DNA from 2 places in the Bacillus sp. V2I10 genome. Region 2 is predicted to be linked to the other one. Evidence: riboswitches for the same ligand, from Rfam matches in the RefSeq annotation. Region 2 holds a riboswitch; the other holds the start of a gene.

Region 1 (7,568 bases), 3.1 Mb from region 2:
TCAATATACAGGATCAGTGCTGCCTCCATCAAAGCCCTGATGCGCCTCTAATTATTGAAGATGAGGTGACTGTCGGCCATCAGGTTATTTTACATAGTTCGATCATTAGAAAGCAATCATTGATCGGGATGGGTTCCATTATACTCGATGGGGCCGAAATAGGCGAAGGTGCTTTCATTGGAGCCGGCAGCTTAGTCCCTCAGGGAAAAAAGATCCCCCCAAATACACTTGCATTCGGCAGGCCTGCAAAAGTAGTCCGCGAATTAAATGAGGAAGATCGAAAAGACATGGAACGCATTCGCCGCGAGTATGTTGAAAAAGGCCAATATTATAAAAAGATCCAGGAAAACCAAGAATAAAATTTTCTCTCTCTTCATATAAGTTAACACCGGGAAAAGGGTGTTTTTATCTTGCTGACTTTCCGTGAAATTGCTCTCATCTGCGGTTTCACGGATTTTTTTTACCTTTCTTCGGCTGCAGATTCACCACATGATTTCCCGCTTCATTTTGTAAATTATTTACTTGTAAATTTTACATTCCCTTATTATTTGCTAAATATTTTTGTTTTACAATGTGGTTAAACAGTGTTGAAAAGGAGCATCCGATTGATGACCAAACTTATGGAAAACATGTACGATTTCGAATGCAGATTGTTCCGCAGTGTAAACCGTCATTTCGACCGGAAATTTATGAACTGCTTTTTCAGAAGCATTACACATGCAGGCGGAGCCACCTTCACGATTTCAATTTGCCTTCTGCTTATTCTAATGACAGGCGGCGAAACACGTATGGCGGCAATCGCAAGTGCCGCAGCCTTACTCATCAGCCATCTGCCGGTAGCATTTGTCAAAAAACGCTATCCGAGAAAACGCCCTTATCTTGCTTTATTGGAAACAAAGGTTACGGCTAATCCGTTAGAAGATCATTCTTTTCCATCAGGACACACAACAGCCATTTTTTCAGTCATTATTCCATTTATATTAATCCTTCCACAGACAGCCATCCTGCTTCTTCCGCTCGGAATCAGCATCGGGGTGTCTAGAATGTATCTCGGCCTGCACTATCCCTCTGATGTATTGGCGGGATGTTTACTCGGCACTACCGCAGGTATGACTTGTTTTCTTCTTATAAATAAATATTTCGGAGCTTCTCTAATTCTCTAATTTCCGTTTCTGAACTTGAAATAAACTCAGGCTGCTGTAACTGATTTATGGAGGGATAAGATGAAAATTGCGATATTCACAGACACATTTGCACCGGATGTAAATGGTGTTGCGAGAACGTTAAAACGTCTTACCGATTATTTAGAAAGCAAAGGCCATGAATATAAAGTTTTTGCCCCCGAAAGCACAAAAGAATCTCTTTTTTCAAGTCATATTCACAGGTTTGCGAGCTCTTCTTTTTATTTATATCCAGAGTGCAGACTTGCCTGGCCGAACATGCTGCAAGTAAAGTCAGAGCTCATCAGATTTAAGCCTGATATTATTCATGTGGCCACTCCTTTTAACATTGGTCTATGCGGACTGCATTATGCCAAAAAATTAAATATCCCTATAGTCGGTTCTTATCATACTGACTTTGATCAATATTTACAGTTTTATGATCTGCACTTATTCTCAAAGCTCTTGTGGAAATATATGCTTTGGTTCCACAGGCCTTTACAGAAAATCTTTGTCCCTTCCGAAGAAACAAAACAGCAGGTTCTAAATCAGGGATTTGAAAATGTTCATATCTGGTCAAGAGGCGTAGACTGCCAATTGTTCCATCCCAACTATTTGCGTAAAGAAATCATCCAGGAATATCAAATAAAAGAAAAATTCATTTTATCTTATGTCGGCAGACTCGCCCCGGAAAAAGATGTTCAGACATTAATGAAGATCTCTCATCAGTTACCTGAACACTTAAGAAGCAAAGTGCACTTTTTAATTGTGGGAGACGGACCTTCTAAAGAAGAAATGATGAAAGAATCACCGGATAATATGACCTTTGCAGGCTATGCAAGCGGTGAAAAGCTTGCGAAAATATATTCAGGTTCAGATCTCTTCTTATTTCCCTCACCGACTGAAACCTTTGGAAACGTTGTTCTTGAATCACTTGCTGCCGGAACTCCTGTTATAGGGGCAAATTCCGGCGGGGTTAAAAATATTATTCAGCAGGGAAAAACCGGCTATTTATGTGAAACGGGATCGGCTGCCGAGTTTATAAGTGCCATTGACACCCTTTTGCAAAATGATGCCTTGAGGTATCAAATGGGAATGAGTGCCCGTGCTTATGCCCTCAGCCAAACTTGGGACAGCATTTTTGAAGGTTTACTGAATGCCTACAGCGAGGTACTGGATCAGCGTGAATTCATACGTTATGCATAAAATAACCGCCCCATTCATGCAAGTAATACAACAAGACTTAAACAATTTTGCAAGTAAAAAAAGCTTGCAAAGATGCCTCTGCAAGCTGCCTCTTCGCGCAAGAGGCTTTTTTAAGTTGCGGCCAACTGCGCAGCATCATCAAAATGGTAGACATTTTCGATAAACACTTGGTGCCAAATCATAAACGTTAAGACGGTCCATATCTTTCTGCTGTGATCTGCCTCTCCCATACAATGCTGATCTAATAATAGTGCAGCATACGATTTATTAATGAGATCTCCCGTCCCGCTCTCCCATATGATCGCTTTTGCCCAATCATACATCTCATTTTTCAGCCAATTCCGTATCGGAACAGGGAAACCCAGTTTTTTTCGATTTAGAACGTGCGGCGGTACAAGATCCCTGACAGCCTGGCGAAGCAGATATTTTGTTTCGCCGTGTTTGATTTTTAACTCATGCGGAATGGTTGAAGCAATTTTAAAAACTTCTTTATCCAGAAATGGCACCCTTAGTTCCAATGAATGCGCCATCGTCATTTTATCTGCTTTCACAAGAATATCCCCTTTGAGCCAGGTCATCACGTCAATATATTGCATTTTTGAGATGCTGTCTAAATGACTGACATCTTCATAAAGGGCTCCCTGTTACATCTGTTGGATCAAAATGAACGTCTGCAGAAAGCAATTCATGTTTTTCGGCAGTTGAAAAGATGTTGGCATTTCCAATATACCGATCTTCTAAAAGGGTTGTCCCCCTCTCAATAAAGCTTTTCCCTTTCATTCCTTCAGGAAAAACAGCAGCCAGCTGTTTTAATCTTTGCTTAAAGCTTTGAGGAAGATGACCAAAGACAGATAGATCTTGAGGTTCTTTGTAAATGTTATAGCCTGCAAAAAGCTCATCTGCTCCTTCCCCCGATAAAACGACTTTCACCTGCTGGCTTGCCTCACGTGCAATAAAATAAAGAGGAATAGAAGCCGGATCTGCCACCGGATCATCCATATGCCAAATGATTTTTGGAAGCTCCTTCATAAATTCCTTATGGTCAACGATATAGGAAAAATTCTCAACACCAAGCGCAATCGCTGTTTCTTTTGCTACATCGATTTCGCTGTAGTCCTCTTGCATAAAGCCGACAGAAAAGGTTTTAAGTGAAGGATGAAATTGCTTAGCAATGGATGCAATAATACTTGAATCCACTCCCCCTGACAGAAAAGATCCAACAGGCACATCGCTTCGCATATGGACTTTGACCGAATCAATTAAAGCCTCCTGAATTTTTTCTTTGAGCCTGGTTTCGTCAGCTGGACGCACAGGCGCAAGTTTCGGTTTCCAGTACCTTGTAAGCTCTAGTGCCTCTCCCGTTTTTTTTGTAAAGAAATAGCCTGGAGGAACTTTCTTAATATGCTCCTGCATCGTGCCCGGATCAGGTACATATTGAAAAGAGAGATAGTGCTCAAAGGATTCTTCATTAATAAGGGGGTTTGGAAGATAATCCGTTAAGCTCTTAAGCTCCGAAGCAAAAAGATTTATTTCCCCGTTTTCTATGTAATATAAAGGCTTTATTCCAAAGTGATCTCTTGCACCGAATAAAAAGTGTTCCTGTCTGTCCCAAATCAGAAATGAAAACATTCCTCTTAAAAGTTGAATCGTTTCCTGGCCATAAATGCAAAAAAGCGCAACGATCACTTCTGTATCCGTATCCGTTTTCAACTTATACCCATGGGAAAAAATGATTTCTCTGAGCTCAATATAGTTATAAATTTCACCGTTAAACACAATGTAATAGCGGTCATCAGTTCCATAAGCCATAGGCTGGTGTCCGCTTTTAACATCTATAATGCTTAACCGCTGAAAGGCCAGAAGAACCTGCTCATCTTGATAAAATCCGCTGTCATCAGGACCTCTGTGTTCTATTTTTCTGCTGGCCTTCTCAATGAATGTATTGAATAAAAGATCTCCTGCTTGTTTACGATAATCAATAATTCCAACAAATCCGCACATCCTATTCGCCTCCAAAATTGTCTTTCCACTTATAAAACGAAGACTAGGAAGAGATTGTTGCATATTTTTACAAAATAAAACAAAAATTCGACAAAAAAAGGATGAGAACTGCGTACAGCAGTATTCTCATCCTTTTTTACTTATTATCGGTTTAATGCCTGCTCTTTAAGAGCTTCTGCTTTATCTGTTCTTTCCCATGGAAGGTCAAGATCATTACGGCCAAAGTGTCCGTACGCAGCTGTTTGTTTGTAAATTGGACGGCGAAGATTCAGCATATTGATGATTCCTGCCGGACGAAGGTCAAAGTTAGCACGAACAACATCAACTAACACATCTTCCTTCACTTTCCCTGTTTCAAATGTATCGATCGCGATTGATACCGGCTGAGCCACACCAATTGCGTATGCAAGCTGAACTTCACATTTATCAGCAAGGCCAGCTGCTACAATGTTCTTAGCTACATAGCGTGCTGCATAAGCTGCAGATCGGTCAACTTTTGTTGGATCTTTACCAGAGAATGCACCGCCTCCGTGACGAGCATACCCACCGTAAGTATCAACGATGATTTTACGGCCTGTTAAGCCTGCATCGCCCTGCGGTCCGCCGATTACGAAACGGCCAGTCGGGTTGATGAAGTATTTTGTATCTTCATCAATTAATTCTTTCGGTACTACCGGGTTAATAACATGCTCTTTTACGTTGCGCTGAATTTGCTCCAATGAAATTTCAGGGTGATGCTGAGTTGAAATAACAATTGTATCAATGCGAACAGGCTTGTCATTTTCATCATACTCAACTGTTACTTGAGTTTTTCCGTCAGGACGAAGGTACGGAAGAATTTCTTCTTTGCGGACTTCCGTTAAACGGCGTGCAAGTTTGTGGGCAAGTGAGATCGGCAGAGGCATTAATTCTTTCGTTTCGTTATTGGCAAAACCAAACATTAATCCTTGGTCACCTGCACCAATAGCTTCAATCTGCTCATCTGTCATTTTTCCTTCACGTGCTTCAAGCGCCTGATCAACACCCATCGCGATATCTGCTGACTGCTCATCAATTGAAGTAAGTACTGCACATGTTTCTGCATCAAAACCATATTTTGCACGAGTGTAGCCAATTTCTTTAACCGTTTCGCGAACGATTTTTGGAATGTCTACATAAGTAGAAGTTGTAATTTCACCAGCAACCAGAACAAGACCTGTTGTAACAGATGTTTCACAAGCTACACGGGCATTTGCATCTTTTTCTAGGATTGCATCTAAAATCGAGTCAGAAATCTGGTCACAAATTTTATCAGGATGACCTTCAGTTACAGACTCTGAAGTAAACAGACGACGTTGTTTAGTCATTAAAGTTTTCCTCCTCAAAAGGTTAGATGATACGGAACTCATTCCCTTTCATATTTTGACCATTCGGCAAAATATTTCAGTTGGCATGTTTTAGGAGAATCCACGAGTACTTTCAGGCAAAATATATTTGAAATAAAAAATCCTTTCCCGCGAGGAAAGGTTATTTACTAAAATCGTAGCCTTTCGCTCTTATCGATCAAGGGCTTTCGCCTTGCATCAGGTTAGCACCTTTGCTCGCAAAAATTCACGAATGAATTTTCAAGATAAAGCAGGTTGCTGGGTTTCATTGGGCCTGTCCCTCCACCAGCTCGGGATAAGAGAATCCGTTCAAGGACATATAATATCGTATATTTCCTTCAGGTGTCAACAAAAAATAACAAGGTTTTCGCATAAGATTTTTTTGGTCCCTTTATATATGTTTCCACAAAATGCCGAAATAAAAACACTTCCTATTATATATGTATCATTTTCATCAAAAACGTTTCTTAAACAGTTCCATTTCATCAATTTGTACGTAGAATAAGTTAAATAGTATAGACTATTTATTTTAATGTGTTATACTAATCGAGAAGAGTCACTTAACATATAGTTGAAAATAATAATAGAAATATAGGTAAAGGATGGGTATGGGATGAATTCAATCGAAATTACAAATGAGCTTGATGTTTTACTTAAAGGGGAAAATGCATTTCATAACTTATCAGTTCCCGTTCTTGTAGAGAAAGTATTAGAGCGCAATGAAGGTACATTAACTTCAACAGGAGCAGTCCGTGCAACAACTGGTACTTACACAGGACGTTCACCTAAAGATAAATTTATTGTAAAAGAAAATTCAACAAATGACAAAATTGAGTGGGGTGCTGTTAATCAGCCTTTCTCTGAAACGGCATTTGAAAAATTGTACTTAAAAGTTCTTTCATACTTAAAAGACCGCAATGAGCTCTTTGTTTTCAAAGGCTTTGCCGGAGCTGACGCAAAATACCGCCTTCCGATTCAGGTTGTAAATGAATTTGCCTGGCATAACCTTTTTGCACAGCAATTATTTATTCAGCCAGAGCGCGCGGATGAGCTGATTCAGCATGATAATCCATTCACGATCGTGTCCGCACCAAACTTTAAAGCAGATCCGTCAGTAGATGGAACAAATTCTGAAACTTTTATCATCATTTCTTTTGAGAAAAGAACGATCCTAATCGGAGGAACGGAATATGCAGGAGAAATGAAAAAATCCATTTTCTCTGTCATGAACTATTTGCTTCCTGAAAGCGGTATCCTGCCGATGCACTGCTCTGCAAATGTTGGTCAGGAAGGCGATGTTGCCCTTTTCTTCGGTCTGTCAGGAACAGGAAAAACAACCCTGTCTGCTGATCCTAACCGCAAATTAATCGGCGATGATGAGCACGGATGGTCAAATGCCGGTGTTTTTAATATCGAAGGAGGCTGTTATGCCAAGTGCATCAACCTCTCACGTGAAAAAGAACCTCAAATTTTTGATGCGATAAGATTCGGGTCAGTGCTTGAAAATGTAGTACTTGATGATGACACAAGAATTGCTGACTATGATGATACCTTCTTTACTGAAAATACAAGAGCGGCCTATCCCCTTGAAGCAATGGATAACATTGTGAAGCCTAGTATTGCAGGCCACCCGCATACGATTGTCTTTTTAACTGCTGATGCATTTGGAGTTCTTCCTCCTATCAGCAAATTAACAAAAGAACAGGCCATGTACCACTTCTTAAGCGGCTACACAAGCAAGCTTGCCGGAACAGAGCGAGGCATTACATCACCTCAGGCTACATTCTCTACGTGCTTTGGCTCGCCTTTCCTGCCGCTTCCTGCTACTGTTTATGCA
Region 2 (7,568 bases):
CAATCAGGCCGAGTGTCTGTTCCTCGTAGTTTTGAATAAGCTCCTCAAACGTTGCTCCGCCTGTAACAGACAGCGTTTTTGTCGTAGGGCCCATTGAGCCTGCAACATAACGCGGCCAGTCAGGAGTTGAATATTTTTCAGCAGCCTTTTTTGCGATCTCCGCTGCTTTTTTATTTAACTCAAAAGCGAGGTGACCGAGATTATATTCATCAAGAACAATCTTAGTAGCGCCAAATGTATTGGTTTCAATAATATCTGCTTTAGCGATCAGGTAAGCATCATGAATGGATTCGATGACTTCTGGTGCAGTAATCGTTAAATATTCATTGCAGCCCTCGTATTCTTCTCCGCCGAAATCAGCTGCAGAAAGATTTGCATCCTGTATCATGGTGCCCATCGCTCCGTCCAGAACGAGGATTTTTTTCTCAAGCTGCTTTTTTATATCAGACATGCGTAATCTTCCTTTCATTAACCTCAATTTGTTTCTTGTGAATGTAATTTGTCAGTTCAACGGTTAATTCATAGTTTAAAAACGGTGTAATTAAGTAGATTCCATTAAATAAATCAAAGGCAGCATCAATCAGTCTTTTAGAGATGGCCAATCCTTCCTGATAGGCTTTCTCCCGATTATCACCTGCCTGTGCCATTCTTTCACGAATACTGTCAGAAAGAGTAATGCCCGGAATTTCGTTATGAATAAATTCTGCGTTGCGGCTGCTTGTGAGCGGCATAATGCCGATATAAATCGGAACGGTTAAGTGCTTCGTTTCCTCATAAACATCAATCAGCTGTTTTTCTGAGTAAATTGGCTGAGAAATGAAATAATCTGCACCGCAGGCAATTTTCTTCTCCAGTCTTTTTACTGCTTTATCGAGATATTTAACATTGGGATTAAACGCAGCAGCAACTGAAAAATTGGTTTTTTCCCCAAGAGGTTTTCCTGAATAAGAAAGACCATCATTAAATTGTTTGATTAAGCTGATCAAATCAAAAGAAGAAAGATCATAAACGGAAGTAGCTCCCGGAAAATCCCCGATTTTTGATGGATCGCCTGTAACCGCAAGCACATCCGTAAGTCCCAGCGTATGAAGACCCATTAAATGAGATTGAAGGCCAATTAAGTTGCGGTCGCGGCATGTAATATGAATTAAGGACCTGAGTCCAAGTGTTTGCTGAACGATGGATCCTACAGCAACATTGCTTATTCTCGGCGACGCAAGCGAGTTGTCTGCAAGTGTTAAGGCATCGATTCCAGCAGCTTGCAGTGCTTTTGCACCTTTTAAAAATTTGTCCAGTCCAAGTTTTTTAGGAGGATCGAGTTCTACAATCAGAGAGCGCTTCTTATTAACTATTTCCTGCAGGGGAGGGTACTTTCTTTCCGCTGCAGACGTGACAGAAATCTCTTTCTTCCGTATTTTTACTTTCTTTTCTGTAACTGGAGCGAGCCCTTTAAGCGCTGCTGCCATTGCTTCAATGTGTACAGGGGTTGTGCCGCAGCAGCCTCCGATTAGTCTTGCTCCCTGATTTCTGAAGGCGAGTGCGCTTTCTGCAAAATATTTTTCTCCAGAGCCATAGACAAGTCTTCCTTCCTCAAGAGTCGGCAAGCTGCTGTTTGGATAAACAGATAAGAACGCTTTTTCAGGAAGCGGAATTTCTTCAAGAGATGAAAGCATATGGTAAGGACCCAGTCTGCAATTCAGACCGACAACGTCAGCACCAAGTGCCTCAAGCTGAGAAAGGCCTTCATTCAGGGGTGTTCCGTCCTGCAAGACTCCGATATCGTGAAGGGAGATGTTTGTAATAATCGGGATATTCGTTTCTTTTCTTGCGATCTCTAATACTGTTTTTATTTCTTCAAGATCATAATAGGTTTCAAGCAGCAGACCGCTTACCTCTTCACTGAGCAAAAGGTAAAGCTGTTCTCTGAAATTGCGTTTAATGTCCTCAAGAGAATAGGCATTTTTCTTGAAAGCACGGATGCCGCCAATCGTTCCAAGAATATAGGTGTTATTGCCGGCTGATGCTTTTTTAGCAATCTGAACAGCAGTACGGTTAATCGCCCTCACTTCATCTTCAAGTCCATATCTTGATAGCTTAATATAGTTTGCGCCGTAAGTATTTGTCTGAATGACATCTGCACCGGCTGCAATATACGCCTTATGAACATTTAATATTTCATCAGGCTTCGATAAATTCAATTCTTCGAAACACCTGTCAACTCCGTGAGAGTAAAGCAGTGTTCCCATTGCTCCGTCGCCAATCAGGATCTTCTTCTGTAAATCGTTTAAAAGTGTCAAACTCCAAACCTCCTTAGTGCTGTAGAAAAAAACAAAAAAAGCCTTCCAAGAAGAAGACTTTGAACGATCAGGACTTCTTCTTATCGTTCGATGGATGCATCGCTGGAATTAGCACCTTGGATTGAAATCCCTGATGAATACAGATGATTTCATTATGCCAGGTTGCTGAAGCTTCAAAGGGCCAGTCCCTCAGCTTCTCTAGATAAGAATGGTGAAATATGAAATTTACAAAAAGATATTATATCTAATTTACATGTTTTTTCGGATAGATTCAATACAAAAGTAAAAGTTTTCTGAATAGACGCGGAATTTATTGGTGGAAAATCGAAGCAGAAACTTGCGGAACAACGAAACAAACACCCAGCAGAGAAGAGCTCGAGTGTTTGGTTCACTTTATCTGAAATTAATAAATTGAACATCTATCGGCAAGTCGGTTCCGCGAACGGCTGCAATCACCTGCTGTAGGTCGTCCTTATTTTTGCCGGTCACACGGACCTGATCGTCCTGAACCTGAGTTTTTACTTTTAATCCGGAATTTTTAATAATGGCATTAATCTTTTTTGCATTATCCTTATCAATACCCTGAATCAGCTTAGCGCGCTGGCGAATCGTTCCGCCCGATGCACCTTCGATTTTTCCGTAATCAATATTTCGTGTCGCTACATTGCGTTTAATCAATTTAGAAATAAAAACATCCTTTAACTGATCCATTTTAAACTCATCATCTGAAACTAAAACAATCTCTTCTTTTTCAAGTGAAATGCTGCTTTTGCTCCCTTTAAAATCATAGCGGGTGCCGATTTCCTTCATCGTCATCGTAATTGCATTTGTCACCTCAGGCATATCCACCTTTGAAACAATATCAAAAGAACTGTCCTTCGCCATAAGAATCCTCCCAAAAGTTTATATTATCTATAGATTATAGTAGAATGAACAGGGGATAACAACATTTGAAGTGCGGAATCGCCCGTTTAGCTCCGACAGACAGATAAGGCTCCGCCAGAAAAGGCGCTTTTTGCCTTTACTGGCGGAGCCGTTCTGGCCGAGGAGCTGGGCGATGGAGCCGGACAATACGAAGTGCGGAATCGCCTGTTTAGCTCCGAAAGACAGATAAGGATCTCCCAGAAAAGGCGCTTTTTGCCTTTACTGGCGGATCCGTTCTGGCCGAGGAGTTAGGCGATGGAGCCGGACAAGACAAAGTACAAAAACGCTAAGGTTGGAGTAGTCTACAGCATTGAGAATGAAGTCCGATTTTGACTTTTTCGCCGAATCCGTTCTGACCGAGGAGTTAGGCGATGGAGCCGGACAATACGAAGTGCGGAATCGCCTGTTTAGCCCAGGAATTGGCCATTAAACTGCAAATACATACATAAATGTCCGCTTCAATTTGAAAACTAACAGCAGATGCATCCTGCATAAGAAAGGAACGAAATACATTTGATGAATCCAGGAACGTTTATGACGCTTTCAATAGATGAAAAATTAGATTATGGCTATTATTTAACAGACGGAGAAAGCCGTGTGCTGCTCCACAAAACCGAAATCACGGAGCCGATTGATGACAAAGAAGAAATTGAGGTTTATTTAATTGTCGATCATGAAGACCGTCTTGCCGCAACTATGAAGAAACCGAAAATTACCGAGGATCATTACGACTGGGTTGAGGTTGTAAGCGTAAGAGAAGACATGGGAGCGTTTGTTGATATTGGTTTATCCAAGGATGCGCTAGTAGCAAACGATATTCTTCCAGCGTTTATCGAGGTTTGGCCAGAAGAGGGGGACATGCTTTATTGTTCTTTGAAGGTAACGAAAAATGGCAGGTTTTTCACGAAGCTTGCAACGGAAGATGTCATGCAGGAGAAGATCGTATCAGCAGAAGGTACAGCCAACAATAAAACTGTGACAGGCAGAGTTTACAGAATGATTATTGCCGGCTCATATATTATTACAGAAGAAGGCTACAAAGGATTTATTCACTCTTCGCAGCGTAAAAGGGAGCCTCGTTTAGGCGAGCTTGTAACAGGGCGCGTAATTGATGTAAAGGAAGATGGAACAATCAACGTATCTCTTCTTCCAAGAAAGCATGAAGCATTGGATGAGGATGCACAGCAGCTTTATGATTACATGGAATCAAGAGGCGGAGCGATGCCATTTTTCGATAAGAGCGACCCAGAAGACATTAAAGAACGCTTTAACATGAGCAAAGGCGCGTTCAAGCGTGCAATCGGCTCATTGATGAAAGCCGGGAAAGTTTATCAGGAAGACGGCTGGACATATTTCAAAAAGGAACAGTAAGCGAGTTGATCGCTTGCTAGTGCATTTGAAGATATCGATCTTAAAGTAAAAGGGATCTCATCAGAATTAAATGATTTAAAATCAGGAATATTGAATTCCAAAAAACTCGGAGAGCAAGTTCTGCAAAATGTAGAGAGCATCAGTGCCGTTGTAGAAGAGACGGCAGCAGGAAGCGAGCAAATATCTGCTTCGACAACTGAACAGCTGCTCGCATTCGAAAAAATGGTGGAAAAAGTGATTGAACTCAGACAGCTGACAGATGATTTAAATCAGACACTTTCGAAGTTTAAGCTACAATAAAACAAAAACAGCAGCGGAAAATCGCTGCTGTTTTTTCAAAGATATAAGAAATTTTGCGCATTTAAGTCCAGCTTCAGCGACTAACTCCTCGGTCAGAACGGATCCGCCGCAAAAAAGTCAAACCCGGACTTTTCCGGCGAATCGTTATCTGCCATTCAGAGCTGACCAGGGCTTCCGCTTCTCTTATAAATGGTCGGTCTTTTTAGAATATTGTAATTCGCCTTTTTGGCGGTTTTTCTCGCGCATCATGTTTCGTTCATGTTCTTTGGCATTATTGTCTTTTGCTTTTTTGTCGTTATCGCTTGTATGCGGCATCATAAAAACTCCCTTACTGAAAAGATACGTTTATGTTGCCCTGTAAGTATAATATTATGAGATCGGTTTATTTGAAAAGAAAATGGCAATCGTACCAGGTCCAGAATGCGCTCCAACTGAACAGCCGACTGTGTTTATATATACTTCATTCGGATGAAATTCAATTTCAATCATTGCTTTTATTTCCTTGGCGGAGTCCTCATCATCCCCGTGACTGATGGCGATGGTCTGACTTTCAAGATTAACGCCCCGCTCTTTCATCAGCTCGATGACCCTTCTGAAAACTTTTTTCCGGCCTCTAAGTTTTTCAAGCGGAATCAGCTTGCCGCCTTCAACATGAAGAAGCGGTTTGATGTTGAGAAGACCGCCTACAAATGCAGATGCTTTGCTGATTCTTCCGCCTCTTGCTAAATATTCTAAGTTATCGACGGTAAAAATGTGCTCTGTATGTTCACAAAAGTCCTTTACAGAAGCTTCAATTTCATGTAGAGTGTTTCCTTTACTGGCTAGGTCAACTGCATATTTAACGGCAAGTCCAAGGCCAAGGGAAGCGCATTTAGAATCCACAATGGAAAGCTCAAAATCAGGATATTCCTCTTTGACTTCGTTTCCAATCATGACAGCAGTCTGATAGGTTCCGGAAAGCTCCGATGAAAAAGCAACATACAATACCGGCACTTGTTTCTTTGCAAATTCAGTGAATGCCTCTTTTACATCAAGAGGAGAGATTTGAGTCGTTTTAGCTATTTTCCCTTCACGCATCGCGTCGTATACTTCTTTAGGGGAAATCGTGACTAGATCGCGATAGTCATTTTCCTCAATATGTACACCAAGAGGGAGAAGTGTAACGCCGTGTTTCTCATAAAATTCAAGCGGCAGATCGCATGCACTGTCTGCGACGATATGTACCATCATTTTGACACCTCATTTCATCTGGATTTACCCGCAAAACGGGATAATAGCCTCATATATAGTTTTAAATTAGCACTTAGCCAAAAAGAAGTAAAGAATGTTACGCTGCCCTAAAACACAATATTTGTATTGATCTGCAAGAAATTGGGGTAAATCAGAAATACTATCATTATCTTATAGCCCGGGAGGATTTTCTGCAAATGGTTTATGAAGAAGTAAAAAAAGCGGTTGTCGTTATTTTTGGAGCGCTGCTGAATGCTGTCGGCCTGAATTTATTCATGATTCCTGCTGATGTTTATGCGAGCGGATTTACCGGCATCGCCCAGCTCTTATCAAGTGTAATTAAAGAATACACCCCCCTTTACATATCGACAGGGGTGCTTCTGCTCCTTCTTAACATACCAGTAGCCATTCTCGGATGGCAAAAAGTCGGGAAATCGTTCACTCTGTACAGTGTACTTAGTGTAGCAGCCACCACACTATTTTTATCGATTGTCCCCTTATATCCTTTGTCGGAGGATATTTTGCTTAACGCAGTATTTGGAGGCGTCATTGTTGCGATCGGCGTAGGCATTACGCTTAAATATGGTGCTTCAACGGGCGGACTGGATATTGTGGCAATGATCCTTTCTAGAATGAAGGATAAACCGGTCGGCACTTATTTCTTTATCTTAAATGGAATTATCATTTTTACAGCGGGATTGCTTTATGGATGGGAAAAAGCGCTCTACACTCTTGTTACGCTTTATGCATCAACAAGAGTCATTGATGCGATTCATACAAGACATGAAAAATTGACAGCCATGATCATTACAAAACAAGCGGATGATCTAAAAAAGGCCATTCATGCTAAAATGGTAAGAGGGATTACAATGGTTCCTGCTAAAGGAGCATTTACAAACGAGCCAAAGGATATGCTGATGATTGTGATCACGCGCTATGAGCTTTATAATTTAGAAAAAATCATTAAGGAAGTTGATCCAAAGGCATTTACAAATATCATTCAAACAACAGGAATCTTTGGTTTCTTCCGTAAAGAATAGGAGACGTGCACGATATGAAAAAGCTTGTATTTATTATGCTTGGCTTATTATTTCTTGTCGGCTGCGGTCAAACTGCTGAAAATAAGGATGAAGCGGAAGAGGTGTCCGGTGACGTGGAGATGAAAGAAGTTCAATTAGCTGTTGAGACGAAGGAAAGCCCTGAAAGTGTGCAAATCAATATCAGCCTTAAAAACAATACAGATGAAGAAAAGAATTTCGAGTTCTCATCAGGACAGAAATATGAAATTATCATTACAGATTCAAACGGAGCGGAAGTGTACAAATATTCAAAGGGAAGAATGTTCACTCAAGCTCTGCAGTATCTAAAGCTGCCTCCAGGAGAAAGCAAAACCTGGCAGGAAACATGGGACAAGAAAAGTGCAGGAAATAAAATTGAAGCGGGTGA

The links. A riboswitch is a leader RNA that binds a small molecule or an ion and turns the genes downstream of it on or off. The one in region 2 is predicted to bind S-adenosylmethionine.
Region 1: it holds a riboswitch for S-adenosylmethionine, as region 2 does, so the genes downstream of both, metK (methionine adenosyltransferase) here and QFZ72_RS23535 (bifunctional homocysteine S-methyltransferase/methylenetetrahydrofolate reductase) in region 2, are expected to answer to the same signal.

What each region holds. Positions count from the first base shown of each region.
Region 1 covers NZ_JAUSYV010000001.1:1,496,185-1,503,752, reverse strand. The annotation lists gene QFZ72_RS07590 (gamma carbonic anhydrase) at 1-359, shown strand, start outside; gene QFZ72_RS07585 (phosphatase PAP2 family protein) at 609-1,163, shown strand; gene QFZ72_RS07580 (glycosyltransferase family 4 protein) at 1,224-2,366, shown strand; partial or broken gene asnB (asparagine synthase (glutamine-hydrolyzing)) at 2,477-4,367, opposite strand; gene metK (methionine adenosyltransferase) at 4,511-5,713, opposite strand; SAM riboswitch class I at 5,900-6,033, opposite strand; gene pckA (phosphoenolpyruvate carboxykinase (ATP)) at 6,345-7,568, shown strand, end outside.
Region 2 covers NZ_JAUSYV010000001.1:4,618,705-4,626,272, reverse strand. The annotation lists gene metH (methionine synthase) at 1-451, opposite strand, end outside; gene QFZ72_RS23535 (bifunctional homocysteine S-methyltransferase/methylenetetrahydrofolate reductase) at 444-2,297, opposite strand; SAM riboswitch class I at 2,375-2,506, opposite strand; gene QFZ72_RS23530 (YajQ family cyclic di-GMP-binding protein) at 2,691-3,182, opposite strand; gene QFZ72_RS23525 (CvfB family protein) at 3,738-4,592, shown strand; gene QFZ72_RS23520 (hypothetical protein) at 4,683-4,892, shown strand; gene QFZ72_RS23515 (DUF3941 domain-containing protein) at 5,076-5,207, opposite strand; gene QFZ72_RS23510 (DegV family protein) at 5,262-6,122, opposite strand; gene QFZ72_RS23505 (YitT family protein) at 6,320-7,162, shown strand; gene QFZ72_RS23500 (BsuPI-related putative proteinase inhibitor) at 7,177-7,568, shown strand, end outside.